4 regions of the Paenarthrobacter sp. NyZ202 genome follow, and region 3 is predicted to be linked to each of the others. Evidence: riboswitches for the same ligand, from Rfam matches in the RefSeq annotation. Region 3 holds a riboswitch; each other region holds the start of a gene.
What was found. Region 3 has a riboswitch for S-adenosylmethionine ahead of ACPFL9_RS10205 (LLM class flavin-dependent oxidoreductase). Riboswitches for the same ligand answer to the same signal wherever they lie in the genome.
Positions count from the first base shown of each region.

Region 1: it holds a riboswitch for S-adenosylmethionine, as region 3 does, so the genes downstream of both, ACPFL9_RS05340 (hypothetical protein) here and ACPFL9_RS10205 (LLM class flavin-dependent oxidoreductase) in region 3, are expected to answer to the same signal.
Region 2: it holds a riboswitch for S-adenosylmethionine, as region 3 does, so the genes downstream of both, ACPFL9_RS18300 (DUF1737 domain-containing protein) here and ACPFL9_RS10205 (LLM class flavin-dependent oxidoreductase) in region 3, are expected to answer to the same signal.
Region 4: it holds a riboswitch for S-adenosylmethionine, as region 3 does, so the genes downstream of both, metX (homoserine O-acetyltransferase MetX) here and ACPFL9_RS10205 (LLM class flavin-dependent oxidoreductase) in region 3, are expected to answer to the same signal.

Region 1 covers NZ_CP187556.1:1,111,840-1,114,017, forward strand. The annotation lists gene ACPFL9_RS05330 (VIT1/CCC1 transporter family protein) at 1-474, opposite strand, end outside; gene ACPFL9_RS05335 (hypothetical protein) at 741-932, shown strand; gene ACPFL9_RS05340 (hypothetical protein) at 929-1,225, opposite strand; SAM riboswitch class IV at 1,241-1,360, opposite strand; gene ACPFL9_RS05345 (SRPBCC family protein) at 1,321-1,893, shown strand; gene ACPFL9_RS05350 (sodium:solute symporter) at 2,024-2,178, opposite strand, start outside.
Region 2 covers NZ_CP187556.1:3,944,139-3,946,316, reverse strand. The annotation lists gene ACPFL9_RS18310 (O-succinylhomoserine sulfhydrylase) at 1-510, opposite strand, end outside; gene ACPFL9_RS18305 (rhodanese-like domain-containing protein) at 513-923, opposite strand; gene ACPFL9_RS18300 (DUF1737 domain-containing protein) at 920-1,186, opposite strand; SAM riboswitch class IV at 1,200-1,312, opposite strand; gene ACPFL9_RS18295 (SulP family inorganic anion transporter) at 1,391-2,178, opposite strand, start outside.
Region 3 covers NZ_CP187556.1:2,199,532-2,201,709, forward strand. The annotation lists gene ACPFL9_RS10200 (PLP-dependent cysteine synthase family protein) at 1-541, opposite strand, end outside; SAM riboswitch class IV at 851-960, shown strand; gene ACPFL9_RS10205 (LLM class flavin-dependent oxidoreductase) at 997-2,088, shown strand; gene ACPFL9_RS10210 (NtaA/DmoA family FMN-dependent monooxygenase) at 2,121-2,178, shown strand, end outside.
Region 4 covers NZ_CP187556.1:1,574,796-1,576,973, reverse strand. The annotation lists gene metX (homoserine O-acetyltransferase MetX) at 1-1,097, opposite strand, end outside; SAM riboswitch class IV at 1,112-1,227, opposite strand; gene ACPFL9_RS07280 (bifunctional o-acetylhomoserine/o-acetylserine sulfhydrylase) at 1,382-2,178, opposite strand, start outside.

The sequences.
Region 1 (2,178 bases), 1.1 Mb from region 3:
CAGGCCGCGGACAACTTCCTCGTGGATCTGCTCGTCGGCCACCATGGCGGGCGTGGCGGCCGGCTCGGCACCGTACGGCGACCTGCCTTCGGCCCGCTGCGCGAGCGCAAGGACAAAGACCGATCCGAAGTTGCGGGCGAGGAAGCCCAGGAAGCGGCTCCGGCCGGATGCTGCCTTGGGCATTCCGGCGTGTTCGCCGAGGAGTTTGAGCCAGTGGGCCTCGTGGCGGCCCTCGGCTTCGGCCAGGGCCAGCAGGATCTGGCGTTCTTCGCCCTCACGCCGCTGCGCGAGTTCCCGGTACACCGCGGCTTCGGCCCGTTCGTCGGCCAGGTACTGGCGCCAGCGCTTGATGTCGGAGGCGGACGGCGGTGGCGGCGTTTCCGCTGCCGGAGCTGATTCCGCTGCCGGGGCCGTTTCAGGGGCGGGACCCGGAGCGGGGCTCAACGGATCATGGGATTCATGGTGCTTCTGCACGTTATCTCCTGTGCTGGGTGGGGTGGTTTCGGCCCCATTGCACCGCCCACTGTACCGCTTATTTCCGCGGTTTTTTGGCCGGTATTCCTCAACCGGAATGTTCGGCGGACCTTAATTCGGAGCCCCGCTCCACCTGCGTTCCGACGTGCCGGTCGGGTGTCTTGACCGTTCGCCGGGGCCGGTGCTCAGATGGAAGGACAGGGGCGGGGGACTCCCCGCATTCGGCCGAAGGGCTGCTTGCCGGCCCACCACACGGAGGTTGGAGCATGAACAGCACCGAACCGCACGCAAGCCACCCCGAACGGGCAACCATCGAGTCGGATCCTGCCTACGATTACGGCGAGGACCAGGAAGTGGACGAACCGTGGGTTGAGGAAGTGGACGCTCCCGACGACGACGAGCGGGTGGTCCCGATCGACGACGCGGACGACTTCCGCGAGGACGACGACGAACTCTAGTCCTGCATGTCGCTCAGCAGGAAGTGCCGCTCGCGCCCCCGAGGTTGTCCGACGGCGGCAACGGTCACCGTCAGCGTCCGCATCGCGCTGCACCATCGCGTGGGACGGACCGCTTGGCCCAGGGCGCGTTCCATCCTGTGAGCGTCCGCGCAGAGGAACCGCTGCAAGCGGCCGTCCAGGAACAGCGTCACGGTTCCCCTGACAACGTCCACGCCGGGAACCACCGGCACGCCGGGACGTTGGGGGAGGGCAGGGGTGTTTGTTTCGCTCAGGGGGTGGGCTTGGAACGGCAAGGATGGATCTCCTGGGGAGTGCTCTTGCCCGCTCGGTTGTCTCTGGTCCGGAACGGGCCGCTTCCTCATCCGAACCACCCGTGAACATGGGGTTGGTGTGTGGCCAGTCGGAGCTTGGCGCCACCTCTCTTGAAGCTGGCACCACCCTACCGCATGGGCCTTCTTGTTCCGGTCCCGTCCGCAGGAACACACTGTTCAAGGAAGCATCAGCCAGCACCAGGAGGCCCAATGCCCTCGATAGAGAAAAGCGTGGATATTCCCCGGCCCCAGCAGGAGGTCTTCGACTTCCTGGCACGGTTCGAAAACTCTCCACCTATGATGCTTTTGTCATTTCGTCCGGGCCGCTCGGCGATGCTCCGCCAGGGCTGGGAACCCGGGGCCGGGGAACCACCAGGATCATGGGGCGGCAGTTTGACTGGATGGTTGAATATACGGAATTCGATCCACCCCGCCGCATGGTGTCCCGCTCGATCGAAGGTGAGCGGGATTTGACGGCGACGTTCACCCTGGAATCCGTTGGCGGCGGGACCCGCGTTACCGAGCAACTGCGGCTCAATACACCCATGGAGGGCCTGATGGGCAAACTGCCTGGGCCGCTGGTGGAATGGTTCCTGGGTCTGTCCCTCCGCCGCAACCTCAAGAACCTCGCCAAGGTGCTGGCTGCCTGACACTGCCCACCCACAGCACCCGGGCAACGAGAGGTTTGCCGGATTCGGTCCCCTGGCCCGGGAAAACAACAAGGCGGCGCTCCCCGCAAAGGGAAGCGCCGCCGTCGGACGTTGCTGGCAGAAGCTGCAGCTACTTGGCCGGTGAGCTCAGCTCATCCTCGGCCACGCGGGTACCGGCAACACGGTCCGTCCAGGCCCTCATGACCGCAGGGTCGGTGGGCTTGCTGAACAGTGAAACAGCCACGTAGACGATCGCAGAGGCGAGCAGGCCGTAGTAGATGGGCT
Region 2 (2,178 bases), 1.7 Mb from region 3:
GATGTCCACGATTTCCTGCATCGGGTTGGACGGTGACTCGAAGAAGACGGCTGTGGTCGGCTCGGAAAGAGCTGCACGCCACTGGTCCAGGTCCGGGCCGTCGACGAACACTGTTTCCACGCCCCAACGCGGCAGGATTTCGTTCAGGATCACAAAGCAGGAACCGAAGAGTGAACGGGCGGCAACCACGCGGTCGCCGGCTGCCAGCAGTGCGCCCAGTGCGGTGAAGACTGCAGACATGCCGGACGCCGTGGCAAAGCAGGCCTCGGTTCCTTCAAGGAGCCGCAGCCGTTCCTGGAACGTGGCCACGGACGGGTTGCCGTAGCGCGAGTAGACAAAGCGTTCGTCTTCGCCGGTGAACGCCCGTTCTGCTGCTGCAGCGGATTCGTAGACGAAGCCGGAATTGAGGAACACCGGCTCGGCGGTTTCCTGGAAGTTGGTACGGTCGAGTCCACCGCGGACGGCCTGGGTGTCAGCGCTCCAGCCGGCGGCGTCAGGATTGAAAGTCACTTTTAGTCGGTCCCCAGGTTGGTGGGCAGGCCACGGTTCTTCCAGCCGTTGACGGTGCGTTCCCCGTAACGGTCAGGTTCGCCCTCGAAGCCTTCCAGGACGTTGTAGGACGTGAATCCGGCCTGCGTTGCGGCGATGGCGGCGGAGATGGAGCGCTGGCCCGAACGGCAGATGAACAGCAGTTCAACGCCGTCAGCCTCGGGAGCCTGCTGCTTCAGGTCGTCGATGAAGGTCGGATTCGGGATGCCGCCGGCGAGGTTCCACTGGATGAACAGGGGATCATTCTCCGTGGCCTTGGTGTCAGGGATGCCGATGTGGGCCCATTCTCCCTCGGTCCGGACATCAACCAGGATGGCGCCGTCCTTAAGCTTGGCCCACGCGTCCTGCGGGGTCAGGTCACCTGCGTAGCTCATGCGTGTCCCTCGAATGCTTCTTCGTCTTCGTCGTTTTCCAGTTGGTCCACGGCGTTCGCGACGGCGGCATCCGCACTTGCGATCGCGGCGGGCAGGACGATGGCTTGCGCCACAATCACGTCCGTGCCGTTGAAGGTTGCGGACGGGCTGCCGTGCAGCACATAGCCTTCGGCGAGGGCGTTGCTGATGCGCTCGCAGAATTCGCGGGTATCCGGGCCCGTGATCAGGCGGTAGGCGAGTTTGTCGTCAGTGGGTTCTGGCATTCGTGGTGCTCCTCAGTCACGCTTGCAGTTCGAAGTGTCGATACGCCGAGTAGTCACCTGAGGCACCCCGCCGCGGGAGAGGGTTGCCGACCAGCAAGTCAGGGCTTAACGCTGGTGCTCATTACTCAAGAAAAACGTAACATCCGTGGACGTTCACCTGCATTTGTTGCGGGCATGACAGCCGTCATGTTGCGTAACCGGTGCCTACTTGTGGTCCTGTCCGGCCAGTTCTCGGACCGCCGCACCAACTGTCGAATAGAAGTGGTCAGGAGTGAAGCGGGCCGCCGTGCCCAGCTGGACCAGCTTGTCCTTGACCGGGCCCTTCAGCTCGGCGAACACGAGGTCCACGCCCCGTTGGGCCAACCATTCGTCCAGCGTGACAAGGTCGTCCAGGGCCGTGGTGTCGATCCCGGTGATGGGCTCGGCAGCGAGGATGACGTGCGTGATGTGGTCCTCGGCCTCGTCCAGTTCTTCCCGGACGAAAGTGGCCAGGACCTGCCCGTTCCCGAAGAAGAGGGGTGCATCGAACCGGAGGATCAGGAGCCCGGGGATCCTGTCGCCTTCCGGGTGGCGTGCGAGGTCGTGGTATCCGGGGCGGCCCTCCTGGGCGCCGAGCTCCGTACGGTAGGGATTCCATGCCCGCCGCACAAAATCAAGGAGGGCCAGGGCGATGGCCACGAGGATTCCCTGCAGCACGCCGACCAGGAGCACTCCAAGGAACGCCGCCAGCATGACCACGGATTCGCTGCGGCTCATGCGCAGCAGGCGCCGCACTCCCGCGGGATCGGCCAGGGCGACCGCGGCGGCGATCACCACGGCAGCCAAGGTGGCCGACGGCAGGAATTCGGTGACTCCGGGCGCCAGGAGCATGAAGGCGAGCACCAAGGCCGCTCCCACGGCACCCGTGAGTTGGGACTTTGCCCCGGCATCCACCGCAACAGGTGTCCGGGAACTGCTGCCGCAAATGGGAAAGCCACCCAGGACACCTGTTG
Region 3 (2,178 bases):
CGACGCTTGCGACGAAGTGGGTCACGGCCCCTTCGGTGTCGGCCCAGATCTCGGGTCCCGTCCCCGCAAAATGGGCGGCGGGGTTGGCGGGATTGTCGTACTGCAGTGCGAGCCATGCGCCCGGGGTAGAGGCTGCGAACGCCGCCGCCCGGTTAGCGAGGTGGGCCGGGTCCGAGCGTGGCACGAAATCAGCCACCAAGTGCACCTCCGAACCGTAGGCACGGAGCAAACTGATCTTCTCGGCGGCGGTGGCGGCGGGTGCGAAGATCACCGAGCGGTAGCCCAGCTGCGCGGCCACAAGGCTCAACCCGATACCTGTGTTGCCGCTGGTACCCTCAACGACCGTGCCGCCGGGCTCCAGGAGTCCGGACTCTTCAGCCGCACGGATCATCGACAGCGCGGCGCGGTCCTTGACGCTGCCGCCGATGTTCTGGAACTCGAGCTTGGCGTAGATGCGTGGACGCACCCCGCCGCCGAGCTTGTTCAGGCGGAGCAGGGGAGTGGCGCCAATGGCATCCAGGACTGATTCGTGGACGGTCATGGGACCAACGGGCGGATGGAGCTCTGGGTGGCGGACATCAGGCTGGGATCGTGGACCTGCACAAGGGTCCCGGGAGGCTTTGGCATAGCACGACACTACGGAGCCTCAAGGCCGGGCCAAAGCTGTTCTGTCACCGCGCTCAACGGGACTCAACCCGGCTCAATCCCACGCAACGGAAAGTCACACAGGACTCCCGGATCGGTGAAAAATGACGAACTTGGCAGCCCTTTGACGCGGTGTTTCCCGGGTTGACTTCCCGCGTCGGGCCGGTTTGTACATTCCTTGGACACGCTCCTAGATTCAATCCCAGGTCAAGAGTCAGCGCGCCAAGGACCGGCTCGCGCTGCGGCAACCCTCAGGCATTGTGTGGCGGGGTGCTCCGGAAACAGACCTGGCCGCAAAAGCGGCAAGCGAATGTCAACCGGCCGCACCGCGGCCTCTGAAAAGAGAGAACCATGCCTTCCAATCCTGATTTCCGTTCGCGTGTAGTTGCTTTGGAGCTCGACGGCGATGGGGCCCACCCGGCTGCGTGGCGCAAGGCCCTCCATGATCCGCAGGCACTGTTGGGGGGCCAGCGGATCCGGGAGACTGTCCAGGCCGCCGATATTGCCGGCTTCCACTTGGCTACCTTCAAGGACAGCCGGGTGGTGGACAAAGGAACCACCGGAATTCCCGTGCGCCTCGATGCCATCCAGCGGGCAGCCTTTGCCGCGCCCGTCACCCGCTCCCTGGGACTGGTCCCGGAAGCAGGGACGCTCTTCACCGAGCCGTTCCACCTTGCCACGCAGCTGGCCAGTCTCGACTACTCCTCGCACGGCCGGGCCGGCTGGCTGGTCAACGCGGACAACTTTGCCGCGGAAGCCCGGTCCGTGGGCCGCACGCCGCTTCCCGGGGACGAAGTGATCAGCGAGGCAGCCGATGTTGTCCAGGCCAACCGCAGGCTCTGGGACTCCTGGGAAGATGACGCTGTCATCCGCGACGTTGCCACGGGCCGCTACCTGGACCGCGGAAAGCTGCACTATGCCGATTTTGAAGGCGAGCGGTTCGCCGTGAAGGGCCCGTCCATCATTCCGCGTCCACTCCAGGGCCAGCTGGTGGTGTTCGCCCCCGCAAGCCTGCTTCCCGCCGTCGAAGCTGACGTGGCCCTGGTCTCCGCCGGCACGGCCGACGACCTGGCCCAGGCAGCACAAGAGGCAGCGGCGGCAGGTGCGCAGCGGACGGTCGTTGAACTGGATGTGATCCTGGACGCCCGGGGGCAAACCGCAGCCAGCCGGCTTGCGGAGCTTGATGCCCACGAAAAGTGGCAGGGCGGAGCGCGCTACGTGGGCGATCCCGATGGGCTCGTGGAACTCCTCACGGCGCTCTTTGCAGCCGCAGACGGCGTGCGCCTCAAGCCCGCAGTGCTGGACATCGACCTGCCGGAGCTTGCCCGCAAGGTGCTGCCTGAACTGCACAAGTCCGGGCTCGTAACGCCGCCAAAGCCAGGCACGACGCTGCGCGAAATTTTCCGCCTTCCACGCCCCGCCAACCGCTACGCCGCAGCCTGAACAAGGCCAAGAACAAGGCAGAGAGCAGAACCATGACCAAGCATCACCGCATCGCAGGCAACGGCCGGATCCAGTTCGGTGTCTTTTTCC
Region 4 (2,178 bases), 620 kb from region 3:
TGGGTGGAAAGCTGGCCGATTTCCGTGAGGAAGCCGTCGTGCCCGATCGGCGCTTCAATGACATGAACAGGGACCTGCCCGGGCAGGTGCGCGGCCAGTTGCCGGGACTGCTCCGGAAAGTAGAGCCTGTCCGTGTCCACTGCCGCGACAAAGAACTCGGCGGTGGCCCGTCCGAGGGCTTCCTGGAGGCTGCCGCGACCACGGGAAACATCGTGGGACATCAGCGCTTCAGTGATGGCGATGTAGCTGTTGGCGTCAAAGCGGCGGACCAGCTTGGTGCCTTGGTGGTCCAGGTAGCTCTCCACCTGGTAGCGGCCGCGTTCGCCCAACACAGCGGCGGCCAGGGGCGTCTCCTGGTGCTGGGCTTCCCTGCCGAAGCGGACATCAAGTTCCAGCGCTGACCGGTAGGTGATGTGCGCGATGCGCCTCGCCAGTGCCAGGCCCGCCTCCGGAGCCGGTCCGTCGTAGTAGTCGCCGTTGTTGAAGTGGGGGTCCTGGCGGATGGCCAAGGTCTGCGACTGGGCAAAGGCGATTTGCTCGGCGGTGCTGTAGGCACCGACTGAGATGACTGCGCACCGTTTGACGCGGTCAGGAAGAGTCACGGCCCATTCAAGGGCCCGGGCACCACCCATGGAGCCGCCAAGCACCGCATGCCACTGGCGGATCCCCAGCGTGTCGGCAAGACGGGCTTCGGCTTCGGTGCTGTCCCGCAGGGTGACCAAGGGGAAGCGGGACCCCCAAGGACGTCCGTCCGGGGCCGTCGAGGACGGTCCGGTGCTTCCGTAGCATCCGCCCACAATGTTGATGGAGACCACGAAGAACCGGTCGGTGTCGATCGTGGCGCCGGGACCCACCAACTGCTCCCACCAACCGTCCTCGTCGGTGGCACCCTTGGCTACGTGCGTGCTTCCCGTCAGCGCATGCTGGATCAGGACAGCGTTCGATGCATCGGCATTCAGCCGTCCCCACGTCTCGTAGGCCAGGACGACATCAGGAAGGAAGCCGCCCGCTTCAAGTTTCAGGGAACCGATGCCCGCGTATTTGACGATGCCGTCTTCTTCGCCCGATTTTGGGAGTGCTGCAGCAGTAATGGTCATTCCTTTGACACCTATCGTCGCGCTTGCCCATCGCCATTTCTGCGACAGGCCAGGTCCTCACCCGGGGCACCCCACCGCGGAGGAGGGTTGCCGGCCAGCAAGCCGGGGCTATGCGCTGGCACTCATGACCTAATACGTAGAGTCTAGGAAGAACATGGCGGTTCTGGCGAAGAATGTGACAGCAGTGTGACGGTTTTTCACTGCTTGGTTCGCCAAAGACGCCGCCCGGGCCCCGTCCGGCGAACATTCGACCGGCCGGGGCCCACGCCAGGGTCCTGCAGAGCCTACGCGCCCTTGGCGGCGCGGAAGCCGGCTTCGAGGTCGGCGATGATGTCGTCGACGTGCTCGATGCCCACAGCCAGGCGGACGAGACCCGGGTTCACGCCTGCTGCCACCTGCTGTTCCACGGTCAGTTGGCTGTGGGTAGTCGACGCCGGGTGGATGACCAGGGACCGGACATCGCCGATGTTCGCAACGTGAGAGTGCAGTTCCAGGGCATCCACAAAGCGCTTGCCTGCCTCGACTCCGCCCTTGATGGTGAAGGCCACCACGGCACCGGTACCGCGTGGACCGTACTTCCGGCCGCGTTCGAACCAGGTGCTGGACGGCAGCCCGGCGTAGGCGACGGATTCGACGTCGTCGTGCGCTTCCAGCCATTGCGCCACTGCCGTGGCGTTGGCGACGTGCCGTTCCACCCGGAGGCTCAGGGTTTCCAGGCCCTGCGCAATCAGGAAAGCATTGAACGGAGACACTGCGGAGCCGAGATCGCGGAGCAGCTGGACCCGCGCTTTGAGGATGTAGGAAAGGTTGGCGCCCAGTGCTCCATCCTTCCCGAGGTCACGGGCATAGACGAGGCCGTTGTAGCTGGGATCCGGCGTGTTGAAGTTGGGGAAGCGGTCCGGGTCCTTGCCGAAGTCGAAGTTGCCCGAGTCCACGATCACGCCGGCGATCGCCGCACCGTGACCACCCAGGTACTTGGTGGCTGAGTGCACCACGATGTCCGCACCCCACTCGATGGGACGGATCAGGTAGGGAGTGGACAGCGTGTTGTCCACGATCAGCGGCACGCCGGCATCGTGTG